Regions from separate parts of the Burkholderia mycopellens genome, predicted to be linked through region 3. Evidence: predicted binding sites of a transcription regulator. Region 3 holds the regulator's gene; each other region holds the start of a gene.

Region 1 (9,511 bases), 970 kb from region 3:
CGCGCCAGTCACCGCCCCGACAGCCGCGCAACACGGGGCGCCCCGCGGCGCGTTGCCGCAGTGCAACGTATAATGGCCCGATTACAGCGCCCCTGCCGCCTGGAGCCAACAAGATGTCCCAACCGTCCCCCGTACCGGCCGCCCTCGATCGCACCGAAACCGTATTTCGCTTCCTCGCCGAGCCGTCGTCGGTGAACTTCGGCGGCAAGGTGCATGGCGGCGCGCTGATGAAGTGGATCGACGAGGTCGCCTATGCATGCGCGGCCGTCTGGTCGAGCCGCTATTGCGTGACGGTCAGCGTCGGCAACATCCGTTTCCAGCGTCCGATCATGGTCGGCAATCTGGTCGAGCTGAAGGCGCGCGTCGTTGCGACGGGTCGCACCAGCATGCACATTCATGTGTCCGTGCATGCCGGCGATCCGAAGGGCGGCATGCTGCGCCAGACAACCGATTGCCTCGTCGTGTTCGTCGCAGTCGACGAGAACGGCAACCCGGTGCCGGTACCGCCGTTCGTGCCCGAGACCGACGAGCAGAAGGTGCTCGCGAAATATGCGGCCGACGTGCGGGCCGCGCTCGACAAGATCGTCGAGATGAAACCGGAAGAGGTCGCGAAGGGCGCGGTCTGACCGCCGCGGGCGCCGCGCATCGCGCCGCGCCCGTCGTCCTGCCGTTACTGCGACCCGATCATCTGCTCGGGACGTACCCACGCATCGAATTCCGCCTCGGTCAGGTAGCCGAGCGCGAGCGCGGCCGCCTTCAGCGTCGTGCCTTCCTTGTGCGCCTTCTTCGCAATCTGCGCCGACTTGTCGTAGCCGATGTGCGGATTGAGCGCCGTCACGAGCATCAGCGATTCGTTCAGCAGCAGGTCGATCCGCGAACGGTTCGGCTCGATGCCCACCGCGCAGTGGTCGTTGAAGCTCTGCGCGCCGTCGGCGAGCAGCCGCACCGACTGCAGCACGTTGTGCGCGATCATCGGCCGGAACACGTTCAGCTCGAAATTGCCGCTCGCGCCGCCGACGTTGACCGCGACGTCGTTGCCGAACACCTGGCAGCACAGCATCGTCACGGCTTCGGACTGCGTCGGGTTCACCTTGCCCGGCATGATCGAGCTGCCCGGCTCGTTTTCAGGAATCGACAGCTCGCCGAGCCCGCAGCGCGGCCCGCTCGCGAGCCAGCGCACGTCGTTCGCGATCTTCATCAGGCCGGCCGCGACCGTCTTCAGCGCGCCGTGCGCGAACACCAGCGCGTCGGCGGCGGCCATCACCTCGAACTTGCTCGGCGCCGTCACGAACGGCAGTTTCGCGAGCCGGCCGATTTCATCGGCGACGCGCACGGCGAACTCCGGATGCGCGTTCAGTCCCGTGCCGACCGCGGTGCCGCCGAGCGCGAGTTCGTACAGGTGCGGCAGCGCCGATTCGACGTGACGGATGCCCTGGTCGAGCTGCGCAACGTAGCCGGAAAACTCCTGGCCGAGCGTGAGCGGCGTCGCGTCCTGCAGGTGCGTGCGGCCGATCTTCACGATGTCGGCGAACGCCTTCGACTTCGCGTCGAGCGTCGTGCGCAGCGTGCGCAGCGCCGGCAGCAGGTGGTTGACGATCGCGTACGCGGCCGCGACGTGCATGGCGGTCGGGAACACGTCGTTCGACGACTGGCCGCGGTTCACGTCGTCGTTCGGATGAACCTTGCGCGCTTCGCCGCGCTCGCCGCCCATCAGCTCGCTCGCGCGGTTCGCGATCACCTCGTTGAGGTTCATGTTGGTCTGCGTGCCGGAGCCCGTCTGCCACACGGCGAGCGGGAATTCACGCGGATGCTTGCCGGCGATGATTTCGTCGGCCGCGTCGATGATCGCGCGCGCCTTGTCGTCGGCCAGCACGCCGAGCGACTGGTTCACGGCCGCTGCGGCGCGCTTGACGATCGCGAGCGCGTGGATCAGCTCGGGCGACTGCTTCTCGGTCGAGATCCGGAAATTCTGCAGCGAGCGTTCGGTCTGCGCGCCCCAGAGCCGGTCAGCCGGCACGGCGATCTCGCCAAACGTATCGCGTTCCATCCGAACTGCTTCGTTCATGATCCACTCCTCCAGGAAAGGGGAAAGGCCACGCGTCGTCGCGCGGCATCAGACGTAACCAGACGTATCGTGAGGCAGTCGCGCCGCTCGCGCGGCGTCTTGGGGTCTTCAGCCGACTAGCATAGCGCCGGCCCGGATTTCGTGTCTTGTCGCGCTCAGCGCGATGACGTCACGAGCGACGCGCTCTTCAGATGGAAGCGCCATGCCATCAGCACGGCCACGCTTGCGAGGCCGGCCGCGAGGCCCCACCAGAGGCCGCGGGCGCCGAGGCCCACGTGGAAAGCGAACCAGTAGCCGGTCGGAAAGCCGATGCCCCAGTAGCCGAGGGTCGCCGCGAGCATCGGGATGCGCGTGTCCTTCAGGCCGCGCAGCGCACCCGACCCGACAGTCTGCGCGCCGTCGACGATCTGGAACACCGCGGCGATGCCGAGCAGCGACGCGGCGAGCGACACGGTGGCCGCGTCGGCCGGATCGTCGAGGTTCAGGTACAGGCCGACGATCGCATGCGGCGCGACGACCAGCACGATGCCCGACAGCGTCATGAACGCGACACCGAGGCCGAGTGCGACGAAGCCCGCATGCCGCGCGGCGACGGGTGCCCCGGCGCCGACCCAGTAACCGACCCGCACGTTGGCGGCCTGGCCGATCGCGAGCGGCACCATGAACGCCACCGACGCGACGTTCAGCGCGATCTGGTGGGCGGCCAATGACGTCGCACCGAGGACGCCGATCGTCAGGCCGGTCGCGAGGAACAGCGTCGACTCGACCCCGTACGTGATCGCGACGGGCCAGCCGATGCCGATCAGTTCGCCCATCATCGGCAGCTTCGGGCGCGCGGCGGTGACGAAATGGCGGAAGCGTTGCCGGCCGTGCAGCAGCCAGATCAGTGCGAGCGCGGTGAGCCAGATCGTGATCGTCGTCGCGACCGCCGAACCGAGGAAGCCGAGGCGCGGCAGCCCGAACGCGCCGTGGATCAGCCCGTAGTTCAGTACGCCGTTGACGCCGACGCCGCCGATCGACACCCACAGCAGCCGGCGCGCTGCGCCGATCGCCGGCAGGAAGGCGCGCATCAGCCCGACGCCGATCAGGCTACCGAGCGCGGCGAAGCGCAGGATGCCCGTGTATTCGCCGACGTGATGGGCGAGCAAGGGCGGCTCGTGGAACATCAGCAGGATCGGTTCGGACAGCGACAGCGCGATGATGGCCGGAATCGCGAGCAGCACGGACAGCGCGAAGCCGGTCCAGTAGATGTGCGGGACGCGCTCGTCGGCCTTCGCGCCGCGCGCGTGCGCGACGCTGACGCTGACCGACGACAGCACGCCTTGCAGCACGGTCACGATGACGAAGAAGAAGTTCGCGCCGAGTCCGCCCGCCGCGAGCGAATCGGGGCCGAGCGAGCCGAGCAGCACGGTGTCGGTGACGCTCATCGCCATCTGCGACAACTGAGCGATCGCGAGCGGCGCAGCGAGGCGCGCGGTATCGGCGGCGTGACTGGACAGGGACGGCGGCGCGGCAGCCGTCCGCGTAAGACCGGAATGCGACATGGAATGGGCGCTCGCGCGGGTGCGGGCCCGCGCTATATGTATTTATTTTGAGAGAGAGCTAGCTTACGGCTTTATTCGAACCGTGTCGAACGCGCGCGCCGATGGCCATGTCGCAGGCAGGGGGAACCGTCGGCCCTAGGCTTCGCGCACGGCAATGCGCGTGTCGCCGAGCAGGACGACCTGGCCCGCGCGGATCTTGCAGGTCTTGCGCAGTTCGACCGCGCCGTCGACTTTCACCGCGCCGGACGCGACGATCAGCTTCGCGGTGCCGCCGCTGTCCGCGAGGCCGGTGATCTTGAGAAGGTTATGCAGCTCGACGTATTCGCCGGTCAGCGTGAAATCCAGATTGGGCATGACGAAGAGGGGGCGCAATGCGCGGGAGGAGTCGCCCCGCATCATACGGCACCGCGGGCCGGTGCGCGAGCGCGGCCGGCTGCCGCACGCAGTTGTTAGGGAGTGTGAGCCATTCGTCAGCAAATGAAACGGTGGGTAACAGTCTGAGAGATTCGAGAACCGGCCGCGCGGGCCGCGGGTCTTTTGTCGTACCTGCTGCGTATTGCGGCGGGGATGCAACGGGTCGCATCGCTGCGGTCCGGGCTCACGACTTCCTGAGGAGAATTGCCATGTCCAAGATTCGTACGATGCTGATCGGTGCCGCACTGACGGCGTTCGCCACTTCGGCGGTATTTGCCCAGACGGGCGCGGCGGTGCAGGGCGCAGCCGGTGCCGGCGTGCAGGCGCAGACGCCGGCTGCGGGCGCCGGTGCCGGCATGCAGGGTAGTGCGGGCGCGAACGCGCCGGGCAATGCGGTCGGCGGTGCAACCGATGCGGTCGGTGCGGCAGCGGATGGCGCGAAGGATACGGCGTCGTCGGCCGTCCACTCGGCCAAGAAGCACACGAAGCACGCTGCGAAGTCGACCAAGAGCCGTGTCGGCTCGGCCAAGGCGAAGGCCGGCGAAGCGACCGAAGGCGGCGCATCGGTCGGCGCGGAGGGCGGTGCGTCGGCCCAGGGCGCCATGCAGTAAGCAGTGCCCGGCGCCGCGCGACGTTCGTCCTCGACGGTGCGTCGCGACGGCGGTCATCCGACGGCCCGGTTCGCGTTGCGCGAGTCGGGCCGCTTTCATGTGTCGATGCGATCTGGCGCGCCGTTACGGCCGCCGTTGGCTTTGTCCTTGTCCCTGACCCTGCGCCGGCCGCGCGGCGGCCGGGGTGAATACGCTGCGCAGCCACGCGGCGAGGCGGGCGAAGACGTCGTAAGGCTCCTCGACGAAGATCTCCGGCTTCAGCAGCCGCAGGTATTCCATGATCTGCTGCGCCTCCTGTTTCTGGAACGAGCCGTGCGCGAGCCCGAGCCGCAGCAGTCCGCGCAGCTCGCCGAGCTTGTCGCGCGCGGTGCTGCCGACGCTCATCTCGCACGCGAGCTTGGCCTCGTAGACCCGTTGTCGCAGCGATTCCGCGAGTCGCCATGCAGGCGTCTGCATCAGTTCCTCGAGCGCCTGGATGTCTTGCGCCGCCCCCTTGATCTGCGATGCGAGCGGATCGATCAGCGACGGGTCGCCCTGCGCTTCGGCGACGATCGCCTTCGCCCAGTCGCGGCAAGCCTTCGCGAGTTCGTCGGGGGTCCATTCGGAGCGTGACGCGAAGCCGAATCCGAATTCGCCGGCCTGCCGCATCAGGATCGCGACGACGTCCGGAAATTCCTTGTCCAGCGTGCGTTTTGCCCACGCGTACTGACCGCCCTGCAGCATCCGCTGCACCGCGTGCTCGGTCAGCGGCACCATGTTGTCGAGCAGTTTGGCGCGCAGGAAATCCTCGAACGACGGCGTCGCGAACTGCGGGTCGAGTTTCAGCGACACGCGCACGAACGCGTCGTAGTCCTTGCGCAGGGACTCGAGCGTGTCGTCCTTGAGGGAAAGGGTGATCTGGCCCATGAATCGTCTCGATGGCGGCCCGCGCAAGCCGGCGGCCGGCGCGGCGCACCGGGACGGGCGCAGCGTCGACTGACCGGTGCGCGCCGAGGCCGGTGGCGGGTCTTCATCTCCTATATCGGCGTGCCGTACGGAAACTTGAGCGCGCGTGACCGAGCGTGTACTCAGGCGGGTAGCCAGTGGGGCAGCACGACCCCTTGCCAGAAAAAGAACACCGCGAGCCCTGCCGCGATCGTCACGAGCGGGCGGCGGGTGGCTGCCGATACGAGCACGGCAGCGAGCGCGCCGACGAGCTGTGGATTGCGCCAGGTCAGTTCGGCCGTGCCGCCGTGCGGCGAGACGGTCATCGGCACGATGATCGCGGTCAGCACGGTAACGGGCACGAAGCCGAGCGCGGTCCGCACGAGCGGCGGGAAGGTCAGCCGTTCGCCGAACAGAAACAGCGTCGAGCGGATCGCGTAGGTGATGACGGCCATCCCGAGAATCAGCAGCGCGTAGCTCACGATGCAGCCTCCGTGCGCGAGCCGGCGCGCGTGCGTTCGTGCAGCAGCGTGAGTGCGACGCCGATCGCGACGCCGGCGGCGACCGCACCGAGCAGCCCGAGCTTGTACGGCCAGCCCTGCCAGAAGTACGCGAGCGGGCCGGCCGTCACGGCCGCCGCAAAATAACGCAGCGTGCCGAGTTGCGGGATGACGATCGCGATGAAGGTCGCCGCCATCGCGAAATCGAGACCGAGCGACTGCAGGCCTGGAAATGCCGCGCCGAAGCCGATCCCCGCGAGTGTCCAGACCTGCCAGTTCAGGTACATCGCGAGCCCCGAGCCGAAGAAATAGTGAGGGCCGATCGCGCCCGGCGGGAAATGCCGGTAGTGCGCATAGGCGACCGCGAACACCTCGTCGGTCATCAGTGCGCCGAGCGTCGCACGCCAGCGCAACGGCAGGTGTGCGACATAGGGCGCGAGCGTCGCGCTGTACAGCAGGTGGCGCAGGTTCACGATCAGCGTGGTCGCGAGCACGACGGCGAAGCTGGCGCTGCCCGCGATCAGGCCGAGCGCGATGAATTGCGCGGAGCCCGCGAATACGGCGAGCGACATCAGCGCGCCATGCCATGCGGCGAGCGGGCCGCCGCCAACGAGCGTGCCGAAAATCACGCCGAACGGGGCGGCGCCGATCATCATCGGGATCGTGTCGCGCGCGCCGTCGAGCCATTCGTTCAATGGGCGGCGGGCAGGTGATACGGGTGTCGGGTTCAAAGGGGGCTCCTCCATCAACGGGAGGATAGCGGCCAGGGGGTGTGCTGGCTTGTATGTTCTTGCGCTCGCGGGATCGGGGCGGTGCTTGCCCGCCTGCCGGCGCCGACGGTATCGCGGGGCCGGCCGGACGCTGCGCGTCAGCTCGCCTGCCAGCGCCCGGGCGGCACGCCGAACATGCGCTTGAAATGCCGTGTGAAGTGGCTTTGGTCGACGAAGCCGCTGGCCGCCGCGACGTCGGCGACGGGCACGCCCGCGCGCAGCGGCGCCAGCGCGCGCTGCAAGCGCAGCTGGTTGCGCCAGGCATGCGGCGGCATGCCGGTCGTGCGGGTGAACAGGCGCGCCGCGTGGAACGGTGACAGGCCAGCAGCCTGTGCGACTTCGTCGAGCGTCACCGTGCACATGAGGTCGGCGGCGAGCCGCTCGCGCATCGCGTCGACGCGCGGTTCGTCTGCCGCGAACGGCGCTGGTCGCGGCAGTGCGTCGGCATGGCGCACGATCAGCGTCGATAACGCGTCCAGCATCGCCGTTTCGGCGGCAAGCGGATCGTAGATGCGCGGCGCGCCGCTCGCCGGATCGTCAGCTGGCTGCCCGTGCGCCTGCGAGGGCAGTGCGCGCTCGCTGCCGGCCTCCATCATCCGGTGTGCCAGCGTGAGCCTGGTCGCAAGATCGGCGTCGCGAATCACGCCGGGCGCAAACCACGGCGCGTCCTGCGGGCGGCCGGCGATCGCACTGGTGAGTTCGCGGATGAATTCGACCGGCATGTAGCTGACGCGATAGCACCAGCCCTCGTCGGCCGCGCGCGAACCCGTATGCACTTCGCCGGGATTGATCACGGGTACGGAGCCGGTTTCGGCGACATAGCCGCTGCCGCGATAGGTAAAGCGTTCCGCGCCTTCGAGAATCACGGGGATCGTGTACGCGTCGTGCCAGTGGGGGGGCGAACGTGTGATCGCGATAGGTGGCCGTGACGAGATCCGCATCCGGCAGCAGCGGCGTGCGCCAGTAGCGTGCGGAGTCGGGAAGGCGGGTGGCGGACATGATCGGGCGCGGAAGCGGTCGAATCGACAGTGTATCGTTCGCGCGCCCGGCAGGCGCGGGCTTTACTTGACCGGAATCGTCGTGCCGGCCGGCATCGGTACCGCGGTGACGGCGTTCTTCGGGCTGCCACTGACGATGCGGTCGCTGTAGGTCAGGTAGACGATCGTGTTGCGCTTGGCGTCGACCACGCGCACGACGTGCAGGGTCTTGAAGATGAACGACATGCGCTCGCTGAACACGTCGGTCTGCTGCTTGAGCGGTTCCTTGAAGCTGATCGGGCCGACCTGGCGACATGCGATCGACGCTTCGCTCGGATCCTCGGCGACGCCGAGCGTGCCCTTGATCCCGCCGGTGCGGGCGCGCGACACGTAGCAGGTCACGCCGTTCACGACCGGATCGTCATACGCTTCGACGACCACGCGATCGGAGCCCGTGACGCGAAAATGGGTGTTGACGCTGCCGACCTCCTCTGCGTGCGCGAGCGGCGCCGCGGCGAACGCGGAAAGCAGGAGGGCGAAGGGGGCCGAGCGGAGGAGGCGGTGCTTCATCGATGGAACCGGATGCGAATGCGGGACAGAGACTCTAGCATGCGCGCGACCGGGCGACGAAAGTCGAAAGGCGGGCCGGAAAAACAAAAGGCCCGTCGATTGACGGGCCTTTCGCTATTTGGCTCCCCGACCTGGGCTCGAACCAGGGACCTACGGATTAACAGTCCGGCGCTCTACCGACTGAGCTATCGGGGAATAAATCGGTACATCTGCATGCTTGTTTGTCTACCAGCAAAAAGCCCGTCCACTTTCAACGGGCCTATGCGTTTTTGGCTCCCCGACCTGGGCTCGAACCAGGGACCTACGGATTAACAGTCCGGCGCTCTACCGACTGAGCTATCGGGGAACAAACAACAACAGCAGAGAAACGAGATTATATGGAGCGTTGATCAGGTCGTCAATACTTTTGAGCCGCGGCGCACAAAATTTTTTTGCGGCCGCTGCGCGATCAGCGCTCGAGCAGGTGCAGCTTGTCCTGCACGTCCTTCCACTCGTCTGCGTCGGCCGGTGCCGGCTTGGTCTTCGTGATCGACGGCCAGTCCTTCGCCAGCTCGGCGTTCAGCGCGGTGAACTGCTGCTGGTCGCCCGGAACGTCTTCTTCGGCATAGATCGCATTGGTCGGGCACTCGGCGACGCACACGGCGCAGTCGATGCACTCGTCCGGATCGATGGCGAGAAAGTTGGGACCTTCACGGAAGCAATCCACCGGGCACACATCCACGCAATCCGTGTATTTGCACTTGATGCAGCCTTCGGTCACAACGTGAGTCATTAAAACGCTCCTGCTTGGCGGTATATATGGGGTGGCGTATGCGCCAAAACCGGCATTGTAACTGAAGCGCAAAACCCGCATGGCGTGGTCGGCTATCCGGCTTATATCGTTTCGTGATTAGTTTATAGGGGCGTCCGGGGGGGCTCGCCGAAGGGGCGCACCAACGGGGCGCCTGTACCGTACGCCGGTAGGGCGGGGCGACCGGCGCCGGGCGGCAGGCGGTTTCACGATGGTCGGGCCCGCATTCGGGTAACATGGCCGACAGACCGGGCGGCGCGGGGTGCGCCGAGGCCCTGTCACGATATTGGCGGTGCCGTAATCATGATCATCACTTCGCTGCTCGACACGGATCTCTACAAGTTCA
Region 2 (9,511 bases), 3.5 Mb from region 3:
GCCGGGCCTGTCGCCGGAAGCGGCCGGTTATGCGGCCCGCGTGACGGCGCTGCCGGCCGTCCAGCGCTGGATCGACGCCGCGCGCCGCGAAACGAGCGTGATTGCCGAGTACGAGCCGACGCCATGAATATCTACGCTGTAGGCGGCGCCATCCGCGACGCATTGCTCGGCATGCCCGTGCAGGACCGCGACTACGTGGTGGTGGGCGCGACCCCCGAGCAGATGGCCGCGCAGGGTTTCCGGCCGGTCGGCAAGGATTTCCCGGTATTCCTGCATCCGCGGACGCAGGAGGAGTACGCGCTCGCGCGCACCGAGCGCAAGACGGCGGCCGGCTATCACGGCTTCCAGTTTCACTACGCGCCGGACGTGACGCTCGACGAGGATCTCGCGCGGCGCGACCTGACGATCAACGCGATGGCGCGCGAGGTGAGCCCGGAGGGCGAACTGGTCGGGCCCGTGATCGATCCGTTCGACGGGCAGGCCGACCTGCGCGCGCGCGTGTTCCGACATGTGAGCGATGCGTTCGTCGAGGATCCGGTGCGGATCCTGCGCATCGCGCGCTTCGCCGCGCGGTTCGCGGATTTCACGGTCGCGGATGAAACGCTCGCGCTGATGCGGCGGATGGTCGACGCGGGCGAGGTCGACGCGCTCGTGCCCGAGCGCGTGTGGCAGGAAATCGCGCGCGGGCTGATGGAGGCGAAGCCGTCGCGGATGTTCGCGGTGCTGCGCGAATGCGGTGCGCTCGCGCGCGTGCTGCCCGAAGTCGATGCGTTGTGGGGCGTGCCGCAGCGCGCCGATTACCACCCGGAGGTCGACACCGGCGTGCACGTGATGATGGTGGTGGACTACGCGGCGAAGCAGGGTTATTCGCTGCCGGTGCGCTTCGCGGCGCTCACGCACGATCTCGGCAAGGCGACGACGCCCGCCGACGTGCTGCCGCGCCACATCGGCCACGAGGGCCGCAGCGTCGACCTGCTCAAGCCGTTGTGCGAGCGGCTGCGCGTGCCGAACGAATGCCGCGATCTCGCGCTCGTGGTCGCGCGCGAGCACGGCAACCTGCATCGCGTGATGGAGATGGGCGCGGCCGCGCTGGTGCGGCTGTTCGAGCGCAGCGACGCACTGCGCAAGCCGGCGCGTTTCGCCGAGATGCTGCAGGCATGCGAATCGGATGCGCGCGGGCGGCTCGGGCTCGAAGCCCAGCCGTATCCGCAGGCCGAGCGGCTGCGCGTCGCGCTCGCGGCCGCGCGCAGCGTCGATGCCGGCGCAATCGCGCGCGGCATCGGCAATGACACGGAGAAGATCCGGGACGCCGTGCATCGCGCGCGGATCGAGGCCGTCGCGCAGGCGCTCGAGATCGGCGAATAGGGGTGACGGGAAGGGGGCGCGTCGCGCGCCTTCCTCACGCCGACCGTTTCGACTTCTTCTTGCGCGCCGGCTTGGCGGCCGCCGGACGTTTGCCGGCGGATGCGCGCGGCTTGGCCGCCGCCTTCTTGTCTTTTCCTGCCGTGCCGGCGTCGCGATCGCGCTCTGCCCGCTTGGGCGCCGGCCCGCGGCGGCTCGTGCGCGGCTCGCCCGGCGTCGCGCGCGCGACGGGCGCCGGTTTCCCGAGGTCCATCGTCGCGGACACGAACCCGGCGCCACGGTCGTCGAACAGCGGCAGCGTGCCGACCGCGATCACCTCGGCCGGCCCGTCGCCCACGTTGGCGACCCGGTGCCGCTTGCGCGCGTCGAAGTGCAGCGAGTCGCCGGGCGACAGCGGGTAATCCTTCTTGCCGACCGTGTAGCAGATCCGGCCGGCCAGCACGTACACGAATTCGTCGCCGCCGTGCGCGACCCATTCCGATCGGTAGCCTTCCATCATCTGCACCTTGAGCGCGTTGATCTGGCTGCCGTCGAACGTGGTGGAGAGGCGTTCGTACCACTGCGACGACGCGTCGAGCGCGTACGGCCTGCGGCGGCCCGCGCGCGAATCGGGCTGGGCCTGGCGCGGCTGGTCGATCAGCGCGCCGAGCGGCACGTCGAGTGCCTTCGCGACATTGACGAGCGACGTCAGCGAGATGCCCGTGAGGTGGCGCTCGACCTGGGACAGGAACCCGACCGAGAGTTTCGCTTCGGTCGCGACTTCCAGCAGCGTCTTCTTCGCTTCCCGGCGCAGGCGGCGAATGCGCTGGCCGATACGCATCATGTCTGAATCCATGAATCTCTTTCGTGGCAACGAGTCGGGAGGCGGGCGGACGGGCGGTGCAGTCGCTGGGCGGTGATTTCCGCACATCGCACGAAGCATGGCCGTCGGGACGGCGATGCCGACGAATTGTACCGCGCGGTGTCGCCGGGGGAAGGCTCGTTGTGCCGGGATGCGCATGCGCCGCGCTGATTTTAGCCCTACGAAAATTTCAGCTTGACCTCAATTTCGGCGTGCTCTAGATTCTGTCGCGAGTATCAAAAAAAGTTAAGTGAGACGAAATTTTTTTAAAGGCCTGCTGCCGGAACGGCATGGCGGCACGGCGCCGCGCCGGGCCGAGCGTCCACCCGCAGCGGCGCCGTGCCGCGTCAGGCCTGCCTCGGGCCTGCACCCCGCCGCGTCACCGCCGGCCGCCGACAACAATGCATAACGGGCTTCCGATGATCGATCGACTGAAATACAGCTTCTCCGGCCTTCCACCGTACGACGCATCCGTCGTCGACACGCAGGCGGGCCTGTTGCGCCTGCTCGATGCCGCGCGGCTCGACGCGGTGCTGGTCACGTCGCAGGACGAATACGTGACCGAGTACCTGCCGCTCGCCAACAATCCGCGCTACGCGGTATCGGGTTTCGACGGCTCGGCCGGTTGCGGGATCTTCCTGAGCGCGGCGACCGCGCAGGCGCTCGATCTGCCCCCGTTCGTGCTGTTCGTCGACGGCCGCTATCACCTGCAGGCCGAACAGCAGTGCGATCCGGCGCGCGTGCGTATCGAGAAGCTCGGGATGAACGTGACGATCTGGCAGGCGATGGCCGACTGGCTGCTCGCGCACGGTAGCCGGCTCGCCCGGGTCGGCTACGACGCGCGGCGGATCAGCGTCGCGCAGCGCGATCGTCTGTTCGAACAGACGCAGGCCGCGTCGCTCGACTGGACGAGCCTCGCCGACCGGGAAATCGATCGTGCGATCGCGTTGCCGGGCTGGGTCGTCGAGCGGCCGATCTTCGAAGTGCCGGAATCGGCGACCGGCCTGAGCGTCGCGCAGAACCTCGACACGCTGAACCGCAAGCTCGCCGCGCATACCGGCGCGCCGGACGGCAAGACCGCGTTCTTCACCTGCGCGTCGGACGATCTTGCGTATCTGCTGAACAGCCGCGGCTATCACATCCCGAATGCGTCGTCGCACCTCGGTTTCCTGTTCGCGGTCGGCGCCGAGGTGGCGTTGTTCCTGCCGGAAGGCTGCGACCGCTGCGAGGTCACGCTCGAGTCGTATCCGGCGCTGCACGTGATCCGGCGCGATGTCGCGGCGCTCGAGCGCTTCCTTGCCCAGTTCGACGTCGAGCACGTGTGCTACGGCTTCGAATCGGTGAACTGCGCGCTCGTCGACGCGGTGAAGCGGGTGTGGCCGCGCGCGCGGCATGCCGACTTCAACCCGGTCGAGGCGATGCGGGCCGGCAAGACGCCGGCGGTGCTCGACCGGTTCCGCGACGCGTTCGCGCGCAGTTCCGCGGCGATCGCCGAGACGATGCGCTGGGCGAAGACCGGCGAGCCGGGCACGCGCCACACCGAATACGACCTGGCGCGCACGATCAACGACGCGTACGGCGCGCGTTCGGCGGTTGCGCTGACGTTTCCGTCGATCGCGGCGAACGGCGCGAACAGCGCGTTCGCGCATTACACGGCGGCGAGCGCCGACGTCGAGCTGACGGAAGGCGAACTCGTGCTGCTCGACAGCGGCGCCTACTACGAAGCCGGCTTCGCGACGGACTGCACGCGCGTGGTGCTGCGCCGGACCCGGCCGGATACGGTCGCGCAGCCGTGGCAGCGCGAGATCTACACGGTCGCGCTGAAGGCCTGCATCAAGGGGCTCGTCACGCGCTTCCCGAGCACCGCCAAGGGCGGCGACGTCGATGCGCTCGTGCGGCAGGTGTGCCGCGACCACGGCCACGATTTCGGCCACGGCACCGGGCACGGTGTCGGAATTCACGTGCACGAGGGCGGCGTGCGGTTCGCGCCGGGCGCGAAGTACGGGCTCGTGCCGAATGCGGTGATTTCGATCGAGCCGGGCATCTACGTGCCGGGCAAGGGCGGCGTGCGGATCGAGAACATCGTGATCATCCGCCAGGACGACGCGCAGCCGGATACCGTCACGTTCGAGAACATCGTGACGGTCGGCTACGACTGGGACCTGATCGATCTCGACCTGCTCGACGACGACGAGCGCGCGTACCTGCGCGACTACGAGCGGCTGTGCGTGGCGCGCGGCACGCAGGTCACCGCGTGTCCGCTGCTGTAAGCGCCGCCGCCCGCACCGGTCAGTTCAGCAGGCGTGCGCGCACGAACGGCGCGATCCGCTCGGCGAGCCACGCGTGCGTGCGCGTGGTCGGGTGCAGCGTGTCCCAGAACACGAAGCGCGCCGGATCGCGGCAGTCCGCACGCGGTGTCTGGGCGCTCAGGTAGGTGAGCGAGGACGGCTTCGGGATGTCGAGGCACGAACGCTTCGCGTCGTCGAAGCCGTACTGGGCCGGATGGCTCAGCAGGTCGTCGAACAGCGCGGACGCATCGAAGACCTCGAGCCGCAGCGTCGCGCCGTAGCGGGCGCGCAGCGCGGCAGCCGCGTCGGCGAGGCGCCGGTTGTAGTCCTTGACCTGCGCGGCGACACTCGCGGTGTCGGTGCGGGTCGCGAACACCGGCGCGCGCGACACGTCCGGCAGCGTGACGAGCATGATCCGCGTCGCGCCGGCCGCGGCGAGCCGCTCGAGGCTGTCGCGCACCGCATTCGCCGCCTGCTCGGGGGAGCGCCCGTAGTTCACCAGGTCGTTGCCGCCCGCGAACACCGCGAACAGCGTGTTGGCGGGCCGGTAGTCCGGCGCGCGATCCATGTATTCGCGCCACGAATCGACCTGCTGCACGAGGCCCGGCACGACGAGGTACTGGTCGGTTGCCGCGCCACCGATCGCCCAGTTGTAGAACGGCAGCCGCAGCGCGTTCGCGAGATATTCGGCCCACACCGGGCCGTTGCTGAAGCGTCCCGCCTGCCAGCTCGTGCCGTTCGGCAGCTTCCACTGGCTCGCGTTGAACATGTTCTGCGTGTCGGACAGGCTGTCGCCGAACACGATCAGCTTGTTGACGCGCGCGTCCTGCTGCGCGGCGTCGATGGTCCACACCGTGTAGTTGAACGACAGCGCGTTGTTGGCCGCGACCGCCTGCACGAGCTCGGTCCTGATGCCTTTCGCGGAGAGCGTCTTGCGGCACACGTCGGCGAGCGTGTCCTGCGTCGTCGTGCTGTAGAACATGTTCTTCCACTGCGTGATGCCGTCCGCCCACCAGTAGCCGGACACGCGATACCAGTCGCCGGCGGCGGGGTTGCGCGCCCATTCGTAGGTCGCGGCCGGCTTCAGCGGATCGGCGTCGATCCGGTACCAGCAGCGCAAGTACGTGTAGGTGTCGGAGCCGCGGCGCGAGGCGCGCGGCGTGGCGTCCGGCGGGGTCGATGCGGCCGGCGGCACGATGTCGGGGCCGGCCGGCGACAGCGACATGTCGCCCGTCGGCGTGGGCAGCGGCGCGGGGCCGGCGGCCTGCGCCGCGGGGAGCGTCAATGCGGCGCCGAGTGCCGCGATGGCGGAAGCGGCGGTGACGCGGGATGAAAACGGAATGCGGAAAACTGGCATGCGGCCCTCTTCTGATTGTCGTGACGGGACGGCGGCGCGGCTGCGCGGCCGTGTATCGGAAGGGACCGTGAGTGCCGGGCTCGGGCCCGGTCTGTCGAAACGTGAGCTGCCGCGCATGGCGGCGAGAGGCGGAGCGTACGGTGGCGGCGCGGCCGCCGGTCAGTCAGTGCTTCAGCGCATGAGTGCCGACACGCGCCCGTCGGGGCCGTAGACGCCGGCCGGTGCGGGGGCCGAGCGCAGTACCGCGAGCGCGCGCTCGTTGTAGTCCATCCGGATCCGGATCAGCATCCCGTTGTTCGCATTGGCCTGGCGCGCGCGTTCGGCGGACTGCTGCAGCAACTGCCAGCGGCCGGCGAGGCGGGCATCGCGCTCGGCTGCCTGGTCCATCCCCTTCTTGCCGGCCGGAAAGCCGAGTGCGGAAAGCTGCGTGTCGCGCGTGCGTTCGAGCTGCGCGAGCCGGTCGATCAGCTCGCTTTTCCTTTCGACGATCCCGGGCAGCATCTCGAGCGGCTGGGCCATCGTCAGCGCCTTTTCCTCGTAGGCGAGCAGGGACGCGAACGCTTCGACCGTCGCGTGTTCGTCGTTGACCGTGGCCAGCAGCTCTTCTCTCATCGCGTCATGCTCGTCGCGCCGGCGCGGGTGGACGCGCCGGCAAACCGGGGGACCGGCCAGGGCCGGCTTCAGTTGCCCGGGCGCTGCTGCTGCAGCAGCTCGCGGGCGGTATTCAATACGCCGTCGGCGATCTTGTTCGCATCGATCGTCAGCGTGCCGTTGTTCAGCGCGTCCTTGATCGACTGGACCAGACCGGTGTCGATATCGCCGTTGGCGGACGCCGATACCGAACGCAACTGGTCGGACAGACCCGACAGGTTCACGGTCGTGTCGCCGCCGGTCGACCCCGCGTCGGCCGCCTGCGCGGACGAGGACGAGGCCGCGCCGGATTGCGCACGGGTCGCGCCGTTGCCGGTCGGCGCCAGGGGGCTCGGGTTCGGAGTGGAATCGATCTTCACGATGGGTTTCCTGTTCGGTTTGACCCAGATAACGGCCGGGTCGGCCCGAACTTTAGCATCGCGAGCCCGAAATGCTCCGAATAAACAATTCTTTACATTCTTGCCGAGAGAGCCGGCCCTACAGCGGAATTTCCACGGTGCCGGCGTCCTTGACGATCGCCGTGACGATCTGGCCCGCCGCCATCCGCACCCGCACCGACTGGCCGGGCGCCGCGTTCGCCAGCGCGCTGCCCTCGGCCGAAATCGTGAAACCGGGCCCGGCCGCGACCACCCGCACCGTCTGGCCGGCCGACACCGATGCCGCGCTCTTCAGCATGTCCTGCCGCAGCGGCAGCCCGGCCGAGATGCGCGCGAGCGCGGTCGCGCCGATCGCCTGAGCCGGATCGGTGACCACCGCGAGCGGCAGCACCGTCAGGTCGCCGTCGCGGGCGACCAGGTCGGCCGCGGAGAGCGGCTCGCCGGGCGCGATCTGGCGCGCGGCGACGTAATAGGTGGCCTGCACGGTGACTTTCGCCTGCAGGTAGACGGTCCACGGGCGCTCGCCTGCGCAGCGCACGCCGACCGTCGTGCGGCCCCACAGGCGCGCGCCCGTCGGCATGAACGGTTCGAGCGTCGTGCACGCGGCGAGCCCGCGCGGAAACGCGGTCGTGACCGTGGCGGTGGTCTTGCCGGGCAGCCCCGCGATCTGCTGCTGCAGGAACGAGAGGGCCGTGCGGCGGATCGACTCGGGATCCTGCTGGCCGGGCGGCGTCGCGGGTTGGGCCGCATTGGCGGCATTGACCGCCGGGGCCGGGTTCGCGGCAACCGGTACGGCGCGCGGCGTCGGCGCGGCGCGGGCCGCCGCCAGGCGCGAGGCCATGGCCGGCTGCGGGGCTGGCCGTACGGGATTCGACGCGGGTTCGGACGTGCCGGCGACGACCGTCGCGATCGCGTTCGGATCGGCGGCGCGCGGCGCGCCATATCCGGTTCCGGCGTTCGTGCGGGCGGCTGCGTAGACGGGGCGAGGCGCAGGGGCCGGTGCGGGAGCCGGCGGCGGGACGGTCGTCACGACCATCGTGTCCGCCGGTTGCGCCGCGTAGCCGGTGCCGGACGCGCCGGCGGCGCCCGTGCTGCTCGCCGCGCGTCCCGTGTCCGGCGCGAGGCCCGAACCTGGCGCCGGCGCCGCATTCCCGCCGAACTGCCCGCCGCTTGCCGCATTGGCATGCGCGAGCGCGGTTTCGGCCGTCTCGCCGCGCCCCGGAATCACGATCATCGCGTCGTCCGCGTGCGCGGCCGGGGCGGCGATCCACAGCGCCGCGGCGAGCGCAAACGCACGCCGGACGTGCGTGAGCCGCCCGTTCCTTCCGCGAAGTGCGCTGCCAGTCATCGCCGTATCCCCGATCCGTTGCCCCGCTTTGCATTCTAGGGAGCCGGGCCGTCGCGCAAACGATGAATAGAGGGGGCCTTTGCCGCGTTATTCGCCCGATTGCCGGTTGCGTCCGACGCCTACCATCGCTGTCATGGAAAAAAGCCTCTCGGGTCGCCATCCGGCGCGAGGGGCGTGCAGCGCTTCATACGGAGAGACGCACACATGCTGGACAAACTCGATGCGGAATTCGCGTTCGGCCGCCAGGCGCTGGACGTGCGCGCCTACCGGCAGGAACTGCTGTCGTCGAACATCGCGAACTCCGACACACCCGGCTACCAAGCCCGCGACGTCGATTTCGCGTCGACGCTCGCACGCTCGCTGAAGCAGGCGGGCGGCGGCCTCGCGCCGAGCAACGCGGCGCAACTGCCGATGACGCAGCCGGCCGGCGTGACGAGCGGGATGTCGATGGTGTCGACGGCGGCGGGCCACATGGCGGGCACCGCGAAGCTGATCCCGACGGGCGGCCCGTCGGACGACTACGGCCGTGCGCAATACCGGATGCCGCTGCAGCCGGCGCTCGACGGCAACACGGTCGATCTCGACGTCGAGCGCGTGCAGTTCGCGAACAACGCGCTGCACTACCAGACCGGGATGACCGTGATGACCCAGCAGATCAAGGCGATGATCGCCGCGATCACGACGAACCAGTGACGGCGCGCGCCGCCTCCGAATCCGAGCAAAAGGAGCTTCCATGCCTTCGTTGATGAACATCTTCGGCGTCGCCGGCTCGGCGCTGTCCGCGCAGTCGCAGCGCCTGAACGTCACCGCGTCGAACCTCGCGAACGCCGACAGCGCGACCGGCCCCGACGGCAAGCCGTACAAGGCCAAGCAGGTCGTGTTCGCGACCGACCCGATCGGCGGCGCGCGCACCGCGTCCGGCCAGGGCGTGGGCGGCGTGCGCGTGACGAAGGTGATGGACGACCCGTCGCCGATGAAGTCGACCTATGACCCGTCGAACCCGGCCGCCGACGCGAACGGCTACGTGCAGATGCCGAACGTCGATCCGGTGCAGGAGATGGTGAACATGATCTCGGCGTCGCGCTCGTACCAGGCCAACGTCGAGACGCTGAACACCGCGAAGACGCTGATGCTCAAGACGCTGACGATCGGCTCGTAAGCCGCGCGCCGACCGACCTTACAGACTCGACAGTTCCGACAGAAGGCCACCCAGGATGACTTCCTCCAGCACCACGATCGGCAGCAACGGCACCACCGTGTCGAACCTGCCGACCGACACGATGAACA
Region 3 (9,511 bases):
ACGAAGCCTGCTCGTCCGACAGCACGGACAGGTTCGCGCCGATGCGCGCGAGGTGCAGGCGTGCGACCTTTTCATCGAGGTGCTTCGGCAGCACGTACACCTTGTTCTCGTACTCGCCGCCGCGCACGAACAGCTCGATCTGCGCAAGCGTCTGGTTCGCGAACGAGTTCGACATCACGAACGACGGGTGGCCGGTCGCGCAGCCGAGGTTCACGAGGCGGCCTTCCGCCAGCAGGATGATGCGCTTGCCGTCCGGGAAGATGATGTGGTCGACCTGCGGCTTGATGTTTTCCCACTGGTACTGACGGGTCGACGCGACGTCGATTTCCGAGTCGAAGTGACCGATGTTGCAGACGATCGCGTTGTGGCGCATCGCCTTCATGTGATCGTGGTTGATCACGTGGTAGTTGCCGGTCGCCGTCACGAAGATGTCGGCCTTGTCGGCCGCGTATTCCATCGTCACGACGCGGTAGCCTTCCATCGCCGCCTGCAGCGCGCAGATCGGGTCGATTTCGGTGACCCACACGGTCGCGCCCAGGCCGCGCAGCGACTGCGCGCAGCCCTTGCCCACGTCGCCGTAGCCCGCGACGACCGCGACCTTGCCCGCGATCATCACGTCGGTCGCGCGCTTGATGCCGTCGACCAGCGATTCGCGGCAGCCGTACAGGTTGTCGAACTTCGACTTCGTGACCGAATCGTTCACGTTGAACGCCGGGAACGGCAGGCGGCCGTCCTTTTCCATCTGGTACAGGCGGTGCACGCCGGTCGTGGTTTCCTCGGTCACGCCCTTGATGTGCGCGAGGCGCGTCGAGTACCAGGTCGGGTCCGCGTCGAGGTGCTTCGCGATCGACTTGTACAGCGCGACTTCTTCCTCGTTGGTCGGCTTCGCGATCACCGAACGGTCCTTCTCGGCCTTCGCGCCGAGGATCAGCAGCAGCGTTGCGTCGCCGCCGTCGTCCAGGATCATGTTCGCGAATTCGCCGTTCGGCCATTCGAAGATGCGGTGCGAGAACTCCCAGTATTCGTCGAGCGATTCGCCCTTGAACGCGAACACCGGCGTGCCGGCTTCGACGATCGCGGCGGCGGCATGGTCCTGCGTCGAGAAGATGTTGCACGAGGCCCAGCGGACGTCCGCGCCGAGCGCCTTCAGCGTCTCGATCAGCACGCCCGTCTGGATCGTCATGTGCAGCGAACCGGCGATGCGCGCGCCCTTCAGCGGCTGCTGTGCCTTGTATTCGTCACGGATCTGCACGAGGCCCGGCATTTCGGTCTCGGCGATATTCAGTTCCTTGCGGCCCCAGCCGGCCAGCGCCATGTCGGCGACGACGTAATCGTTGGAAGCTTTGGAATCGATCATGGCGTTCATCACGCCCTCCTTTCTAAAAAGTTTCTAGATTGGTGACGTGAGCGCCGTTCAGGAAGCGGAACCGGCGCGGTTGTGCCGCGCGGCTGCTTGGTGAAGCCTTCCGAGCCTGGCGGACGCAGGATGGTCCGTCGCAACGCTCCTCGGAAAGCGGAGAGGATTGTAGCAAATCGGCGCGCAGAATGCGCAAGCGCGGCGCACACACGACGCAAGCGCGCGGCGCCGTCGCGCGCGGCCGTCAGGAAAGGGTCAGGACTCCGCGCCGACCCACGCCTGTTCGCGCAGCCGCGCGCGCAGGCGCGCGACGGCCTGGCTGTGCAGCTGGCACACGCGCGATTCGCTCACTTCGAGCACCGCGCCGATCTCGCGCAGATTCAGACCCCGTTCGTAGTACAGCGACATCAGCAGCTTCTCGCGCTCCGGCAGCCGCTCGATCGCCTCGACGAGCGCTTCGCGCAGGTGCTCGTCGAGCAGCGCCGACAGCGGATCGGCGTGATCGACGCGGTAGCGGTCGAGGAACGGCTCGTCGTCGGCCGCACGGTCGAAATCCTCGTAGTAGATCAGCTGGCTGCCGTGCAGGTCCTGCAGCATCCCCTGGTATTCGTCGAGCGGCATGTTCAGGTGCTGCGCGATCTCGGTCTCGCTCGCCGAGCGGCCGAGATGCTGCTCGACCTGGTGCACCGCGTGCTCGACCTCGCGCGACGTCTTGCGCAGGCTGCGCGGCAGCCAGTCGTTGCTGCGCAGCTCGTCGAGCATCGCGCCGCGGATGCGCTGCGTCGCGTAGGTCTCGAACTGCGCGCCCTGGTCTTCCTTGTAGCGGCCGGCCGCGTCCATCAGGCCGATCATGCCGGCCTGGATCAGGTCGTCGAGGTCGACGCTCGCCGGCATCTTCGCGACGAGCTGCAGCCCGAGGCGTCGCACGAGCGGCGCATATTGCGCGAGCACGTCGGCCTGGGACATCTTTCCTTGAGCGTTGTACATCATGGCTCTCTCCTTCCGGTGGCCCTCACGCGGCGTGTGCCGCGCCCGCCTCATACGACGGCTTGCCGCCCGCGTGCACGGCGCGGCCCGCTCCCGAATGCGGGCGCATCGGCCAGTACAGCAGGTCGGCGGCAATCTGCCGGTAGTCGCGCGCGGCAGCCGACGACGGGAACGCGTCGACCACGACACGCATCAGCTCGCGTGCGTGCTCGACGAGCGGATCGGCGCTCACGCAGCCCGCGTCGGCGATCGACACCGTCAGGTAGCGGCTCGCGACGCCCGCGAGGTTGTCGAACGCGACCTTCGCGTCCGCGTGGCTGCCGACGTGATTGGTCAGCACGCGGAACTGCGCGAGCGCATGCGCGAAATGCAGCCGCTTCATGCACGCGTACGCCTCGGTGATCGCCTGCGCGGCGACCCGCGTGACGACCAGCACGTCGTGCGCTTCACGTGCGAGCGTCGAGAACGAACCGTCGGCGCCGAGCTGCGCGTCGACGAGGACGATGTCGGCCGGCCCGTCGATGAAATCGCTCAGTTGCGCATCGGTGTAGCCGGTGCGTGCGAGCCGCGCCGCGCCGCACAGGCCGAAGCCGGCCGCGACCCGCGTGCGTTCGCCGTCGCGCAGCCACGCGCCCGCCAGCGTCGCGCTGGCCGAATGCACGTCGGCACGCTCGTCGACGACGAGCACATCCTTGCCGAGCGACGCGAGCGCCGCCGCCAGGTTCACGACGGTGGACGTGCAGCCGACACCCGCCGGCCCGCCCGTCACCGCGACGATGCGCGACGCGCGCCCGGCCAGCAGGCGCCGCAGGCCTTCGGCCTGGTCGATGTTTCGTTTATCCAAATCGCACCTCGTGCAGCTCGGCGGTGGAACGTGCGGTCAGTGCGGAGAGCAGCGTCGGCATGTCCTCGTCTTGCGGCACGAAGGGCGAGCCGTCGCGCGGTACACAGAACGCGCTCTTCAGCAGGAATTTGGTCGACGCGACGTACAGGTTCTCCGGCACCTTCTGGCCGGTCGACACGTAATGGATCGGCAGCTTGTAGCGGATCACCGTGTCGAGCACGCCGCCGAGGTGGGTCGCCTCGTCGAGCTTCGTGAGGATGCAGCCGGCCAGGTCCGGATGCTCGCCCGCGCTGCGGTACGCCTGCACGACTTCGTTGAGCGTGTCGCCGTGGCTCGTCGCGTTGAGCAGCAGCAGGCGCTGCACCGGCGCGTTCGCCCCGTGCAGCATCGCGATCTGGTCGGATACCGCGCGGTCGCGCTGGCTCATGCCGATCGTGTCGATCAGCACGATGTGCTTGTTGCGCAGCTCGGACAGCGCGAGCGCGAGGTCGCCCGCATCCTTCACCGCGTGCACCGGCACGCCGAGGATCTTGCCGAAGATGCGCAGCTGCTCGTGGCCGCCGATCCGGTAGCTGTCGGTGGTCAGCAGCGCGACCTTGCTCGCGCCGAAGCGCATCACGCAGCGTGCGGCCAGCTTCGCGGTGGTGGTCGTCTTGCCGACGCCCGTCGGCCCCATCAGCGCGAACACGCCGCCGCGCTCCATCAGCGCATCCTCGCTTTCGAGCACCGGCAGGTTCGACGCGAGCACCGACTGCGCCCATGCGGCGGCCTGTTCGAAGGTCTGCGCGCCGTCGCCGGCCGGCATGTTGTCGACCAGCATCCGCACGAGCTGCGCGGAGAAACCGGCCGCGAACAGGTGCTTCGTCAGCGCACCATGCACGGCGCTGCGACGCTGGCGGTCGTGCCACAACAGGCTGTCGAACTGCTCTTCCATCATCCCGCGCAGTTCGCCGAGCTCCTGCATCACCGTATCGTTGACGATCCGCTCGATGCGCGACTTCACTGCGTCGGCCACCGCGGCCGCGGTGTCGTCGGACAGGCGCGTGCGCTCGGCCGTCTTCGCAGCATAGGCCGCGTTCGCGTTCGTGTCGGGCGCGCGGGCGGCGGCCGGCATCCGGCGTTCGGCGTCGCGCACGATGTCGCGCGCCCAGTCGGGCGGCGTCGCGCTCGCGGCGGCCCGCGGGGCAGGCGCGCTCGCCTGCGGCGCGGCGGGCGCCGCCTGCGCACGCGCCATCAGCGCGTCACGCTGCTGCGTCAGGCGCTTCGCGTGCTCGACGAGCCACGGTGCGGGTTCGGAGGCGGCGGCCGGGGCCGCGGCAGGCGGCGCTGCCGCAGCCAGCGCGTCGTCATCGATCGCCGACGGTTGCGCCGCCGAGTCGTCTGCCTCGGCGCTTGCGCCGAACACCGACGAGAACACGTCCGGCAGCCCGCCTTCACCTGCCGCATACGGATTGACCGTCGGGCGGGCCAGCGCCGCGCCCGGGCGCGACACGATGCCCGGCACCGCGGCGGCCGGCACGGATTCCGGCACGCGCGGCGCGGCGATGCGCGGGCGCGCCGCAGCCGGCGGCGTCACGGCGGCCAGGTCCGAATCAGCAAGCGCAACGATTTCCACGCTGCCGTCATCGAGCGTGCGGTTCGACAGCACGACCGCGTCGGCGCCGAGCGCCTCGCGCACGAGACGAAGTGCGTCGCGGCTCGTTGCGCCGGTGAATTTGCGAATGTTCAAGCGGAACCCCCGATGACGTTAACGACTTTGATCGTGCGTGTGTCCGGCACTTCGGCGTACGACAGCACTTTCAATTGCGGCAGGCTGCGGCGCAGGAAACGCGCGAGCATCGCGCGCAGCGCGTGCTGCACCAGCAGCACGGGCGGCAGCCCGAGATTCTGTTGACGCAGCATCGCCTGTTGCGTGCCGGTCAGAAGGTTGTGCGCGAGGCCGGGTTCGAGACCCGGGTTCGCGCCGGTGGCGAGCGCCTGCGACAGCACGCGCTCGAGATTCGAGTCGAGGCCCATCACCTGCATCTCGCCTGCGCCCGGATACCACTGCTGCGTGATCGCGCGGCCGAGCGCCAGCCGCACGGCGGCCGTGATCTCGAACGCGTCGCCGCGGCCCGCGTGTTCGGACACGGCCTCGAGGATCGTGCGCATGTCGCGGATCGGCACGCCTTCCTCGAGCAGGTTCTGCAGCACCTTCTGCAGGGTCGTCAGCGAGATCGTCTTCGGGATGAGGTCCTCGACGAGCGACGGCGCGTCCTTGCCGGTGCGCTCGACGAGCGACTGCACTTCCTGGCGGCCGAGCAGCTCGGCCGCGTGCTGGACGACCAGATGATTCAGGTGCGTCGCGACGACCGTGCTCGCGTCGACCACCGTGTAGCCGTACACCTGCGCCTGTTCGCGCATCGCGACGTCGATCCACACGGCCGGCAGCCCGAACGCGGGATCCTGCGTGACGGCGCCCGGCAGCGCGGCCGTCACCTGGCCGGGGTTGATCGCGAGCCACTGGCCCGGGAACACTTCGCCGACACCGATCTCGACACCCTTCAGCGCGATCCGGTACGCGTTCGGCCGCAGCTCGAGGTTGTCGCGGATATGGATCACCGGCGGCAGGAAGCCGATTTCCTGCGCGAATTTCTTGCGGATGCTCTTGATGCGCTTGAGCAGTTCGCCGTCGCTGTTCTTGTCGACGAGCGGGATCAGCCGGTAACCGACTTCCAGCCCGAGCGGGTCGATCAGCTGCACGTCGTCCCAGGTCGCCTCGTGGCTGTCCGCCGGCAGCACCGCGGGCGGCGCGATGTCGGTCAGGTCGCCGGCCGCCTTGCGGGCCGCCGCGCGCTTGGTCTGCGTGCGGGCCAGCCAGATCGCGCCGCCGCCGAGCGCGAGGAACGCGAAGTGCGGCATGCCGGGGATCAGCCCCATCAGCCCGATGATCGCGCCGGTGATGTTCAGCACGCGCGGGTTCGTGAACAGCTGGCCGGTGATCTGCGTGCCGATGTCCTCGTCGGTCGCGACGCGCGACACGATCACGCCCGCCGCGGTCGAGATCACGAGCGACGGGATCTGCGCGACGAGGCCGTCGCCGATCGTCAGCAGCGTGTAGTTCGTGCCGGCCGCGGCGAACGTCATGTCGTGCTGGACCATCCCGACGATCAGCCCGCCGATCACGTTGATCGCCATGATGATCAGGCCGGCGATCGCGTCGCCGCGCACGAACTTCGACGCGCCGTCCATCGACCCGTAGAACTCGGCTTCCTGCGACACGGCCAGGCGGCGCTTGCGGGCCTGCTCTTCGTTGATGAGGCCCGCGTTCAGGTCGGCGTCGATCGCCATCTGCTTGCCGGGCATCGCATCGAGCGTGAAGCGCGCGGACACTTCGGCGATCCGCCCCGCGCCCTTCGTGATCACCATGAAGTTGATGATCATCAGGATCACGAACACGACGATACCGACCGCGAAGTTGCCGCCGACGAGGAAGTGGCCGAATGCCTCGATCACCTGGCCGGCCGCGTCCGGGCCCGTGTGGCCTTCGAGCAGCACGACGCGCGTCGACGCGACGTTCAGCGACAGGCGCAGCAGCGTCGAGAACAGCAGCACGCTCGGGAACGCCGCGAAGTCGAGCGGCTTCATCGTGTACATGCTGACGAGCAGCACCATCACCGACAGCGCGATGTTGAACGTGAACAGCAGATCCAGCAGCAGCGGGGGCAGCGGCAGGATCATCATCCCCAGGATCATGCAGATGAGGATCGGGCCCGCGAGCGCGCGCAGGTTGGTGCCCGCGAACGGGTTCGGGCGCTTCGCGAACAGGCCGGTCGGGGTGCTCATGCCGCACCTGCCTTGCCGAGCGTGTCTTCGGCTTCTTCGCGCTCGTCTTCGGCGGGCACCGACGCGCCCTTGTCGAGGTCGGCCGGCACCACCAGATCGACCGGCGCCGCCGGGAACGCGCCGCCTTCCGAGCGGAAGCGCTTGAGCTGGTAGACCCACGCGAGCACTTCGGCGACGGCCGAGTACAACGAGCCGGGAATCTCGCGTTCCAGTTCGACGTTGTGATACAGCGCACGCGCGAGCGGCGGCGCTTCGAGCAGCGGCACGTTGTGCTCGGCCGCGAGTTCGCGGATGCGCGCGGCGACGAGGTTCACCCCCTTCGCGACGACCTTCGGCGCGCGCATCTCGCCGTCCGTGTATTGCAGCGCGACGGCGAAGTGCGTCGGGTTCGTCACGACCACGTCGGCCTTCGGCACGGCCGCCATCATCCGGCGGCGCGCGATCGCGCGCTGCTGCTGGCGGATGCGCCCCTTCACGTGCGGATCGCCTTCGTTCTCGCGATGCTCGCGCTTCACTTCTTCCTTCGTCATGCGCAACTTCTTGTTGTACTGCCAGATTTGGTAAGGCACATCGAGTGCGGCGACCACCAGCATCCCGGCGACCGTCGTGCCGCAGCACACGGCGACCAGGTGCAGCGCATCGGGCAGCGCCGCGCCGAGCGGCTGCGTCGCGAGGCCGAGCAGTTCGTCCTTGCTGCGCCAGATCGCGATGCCGCCGATCCCGCCGACGACCAGCGTCTTCGCGAGCGACATCCCGAGCTGGATCGGCCCCTGGATCGAGAAGATCCGGCCGAGGCCGGAGATCGGGTTGAGGCGGTCGAACTTCAGCTCGAAGGTCTTCGACGAGATCAGCCAGCCGCCGAGCGCCATCGGCGCGAGCAGCGCGGCGACGCCGGTGAGCGCGAGGATCGGCAGCAGCGCGGCGAACCCTTCGAGGCTCGCGCTGCCGGCCGCCGACAGCATCCGGTTCGTGTCGAACGCGGTCGCGCGATCGAACGTGAACGCGCCGCGCAGCATCGCCTGCAGATGCCCGCCCGACGGGCCCGCGAGCAGCCAGGCGCCATAGAACCCGGCCGCGAGCAGCGCGAACGAAGCCAGCTCGCGCGAACGCGCGACCTGCCCCTCCTCGCGCGCCTTCTCGCGGCGCCTGGGAGTGGCGGCTTCGGTCTTGTCGAGATCGCTCTCGTCTGCCACGTGGCCTCCAGTCGGGTACGGCGGAATGCCGCTTTCCAGTGACACCGATTATTCATGGAGGCGTCAAACGCCGATCGGTCGAGCAAAGCCGGGAAAGGGGGGTATTTCGGGGAATCGGGCGAGCCGGCGCGAACGGGCCTGGAAGGGGGACGGAACGGTGTGCGGCGCGGCGGAAAAACGCGCCGATCAGTGCGTTCGCGGGGTGTCGGCTCCGGACCCAGCGGCGACGGCGTGAAGCGAGGAAGAAGCGCGGAAAGGGAGAAGCGGTGAAACGGCCTGGCGGGTGCGACGCGAAACCCTGCCCCGACGCGACGGCATCGCGCGTCGGAGCGGGCGTCGGTCAGGCTGCCGCGACCGGATCCTCGCCGAAGCGGTTCGGACCTTCGGTGCCGCGCGAGCACATCCACACGAGCAGCAGGATGCCGCCGACGATCGGAATCAGCGCGAGCAGCAGAAACCAGCCCGAGCGGCCCGTATCGTGCAGCCGGCGCACGCTGACCGCGATGCTCGGGATGATCAGCGCCAGCGAAGCCAGGCCGATCACGACGAGCAGCAGCAGCGTGATCAGGCCCGCGTCGCGGCCCGCCGCGCCGATGATCTGCGCGGCGATCGACAGCGCGCAGGTCAGCAGCGCGAAATACCAGTATTCGGCACGGCGCGCACGGCCTTCGAATGTTGCGTATTTATTGAGTGCGGAACGAACGGCTTCTGAAAAATTCATCTTATTACCCTCCTGTTTTATATAGACGACCCCGGAAACAACGCCGGCATTATATGTTTGAATTTCGACGGACTCCATCTGTTTTCACATACCGGGTAGTGCGTGCGCCCGGCCGTATTGCCGCTCGAACGCCGCCCGAACGGCGCGGGAGCGGCCGCAACAGCGGAATGCGACACCATCGGCTTGCATGCCGCGTCATTTCAATAATCTTGAAGACCTGACAGAAACTGCAGCCCGGGATAATCCGGCATTTGATTACATCAGAATGAAATCCGGGTGCGATCGATAATCGGCGAAAGTGTGCCGTATTCGATTAACGGGCCGGCATGACGCAGGTGTGCAAAGCGCGCTACCCTTCGCCATTCCCGATTCCCGATTCCGGTCGAACCGCACCATGCTCCGCCATCCGCTCGTGCCGTGGCTGTCGCTCGCCTGCGTGCCAATAGCCGGCTGCGCAGGCGCGCCGGCTCCGCCGCCGGGCGCGTATGCGGCGCGCCAGTCGGCCCCGTCGCACCACGCACCGCGTCCGGACAAAAAAAGGGGGCGATCGCTCGCCCCCTTGTTCCTGCGTCCCGCCGTGCCGC

What was found. The regulator FliA, encoded in region 3, starts transcription of late flagellar genes. The targets are predictions, from matches to a motif close to CTAAAGTTTNNNNNNNNNNNGCCGNTA.
Region 1: a site for FliA is predicted at 5,654-5,680, ahead of ACPTTC_RS05700 (DUF4088 family protein). Genes of this name have one in related genera too.
Region 2: a site for FliA is predicted at 6,888-6,914, ahead of flgM (flagellar biosynthesis anti-sigma factor FlgM). Genes of this name have one in related genera too.

Annotation. Positions count from the first base shown of each region.
Region 1 covers NZ_OZ183802.1:1,207,190-1,216,700, forward strand. The annotation lists gene ACPTTC_RS05675 (acyl-CoA thioesterase) at 114-626, shown strand; gene fumC (class II fumarate hydratase) at 671-2,065, opposite strand; gene norM (multidrug efflux MATE transporter NorM) at 2,221-3,609, opposite strand; gene ACPTTC_RS05690 (RNA-binding S4 domain-containing protein) at 3,745-3,963, opposite strand; gene ACPTTC_RS05695 (hypothetical protein) at 4,233-4,634, shown strand; gene ACPTTC_RS05700 (DUF4088 family protein) at 4,758-5,540, opposite strand; gene ACPTTC_RS05705 (AzlD domain-containing protein) at 5,702-6,040, opposite strand; gene ACPTTC_RS05710 (AzlC family ABC transporter permease) at 6,037-6,804, opposite strand; partial or broken gene ACPTTC_RS05715 (AraC family transcriptional regulator) at 6,927-7,827, opposite strand; gene ACPTTC_RS05720 (CreA family protein) at 7,890-8,375, opposite strand; tRNA gene ACPTTC_RS05725 (tRNA-Asn) at 8,495-8,570, opposite strand; tRNA gene ACPTTC_RS05730 (tRNA-Asn) at 8,646-8,721, opposite strand; gene fdxA (ferredoxin FdxA) at 8,824-9,147, opposite strand; gene pncB (nicotinate phosphoribosyltransferase) at 9,469-9,511, shown strand, end outside.
Region 2 covers NZ_OZ183802.1:3,738,676-3,748,186, reverse strand. The annotation lists gene ACPTTC_RS17475 (glutathione S-transferase family protein) at 1-127, shown strand, start outside; gene ACPTTC_RS17470 (multifunctional CCA addition/repair protein) at 124-1,365, shown strand; gene ACPTTC_RS17465 (helix-turn-helix domain-containing protein) at 1,400-2,197, opposite strand; gene ACPTTC_RS17460 (M24 family metallopeptidase) at 2,623-4,473, shown strand; gene ACPTTC_RS17455 (SGNH/GDSL hydrolase family protein) at 4,493-5,848, opposite strand; gene ACPTTC_RS17450 (flagella synthesis protein FlgN) at 6,020-6,460, opposite strand; gene flgM (flagellar biosynthesis anti-sigma factor FlgM) at 6,529-6,858, opposite strand; gene flgA (flagellar basal body P-ring formation chaperone FlgA) at 6,977-8,224, opposite strand; gene ACPTTC_RS17435 (flagellar basal body rod protein FlgB) at 8,429-8,917, shown strand; gene flgC (flagellar basal body rod protein FlgC) at 8,958-9,383, shown strand; gene ACPTTC_RS17425 (flagellar hook assembly protein FlgD) at 9,439-9,511, shown strand, end outside.
Region 3 covers NZ_OZ183802.1:232,265-241,775, reverse strand. The annotation lists gene ahcY (adenosylhomocysteinase) at 1-1,366, opposite strand, end outside; S-adenosyl-L-homocysteine riboswitch at 1,399-1,514, opposite strand; gene ACPTTC_RS01095 (RNA polymerase sigma factor FliA) at 1,613-2,347, opposite strand; gene ACPTTC_RS01090 (MinD/ParA family protein) at 2,370-3,188, opposite strand; gene flhF (flagellar biosynthesis protein FlhF) at 3,181-4,917, opposite strand; gene flhA (flagellar biosynthesis protein FlhA) at 4,914-7,013, opposite strand; gene flhB (flagellar biosynthesis protein FlhB) at 7,010-8,206, opposite strand; gene ACPTTC_RS01070 (DUF805 domain-containing protein) at 8,547-8,927, opposite strand.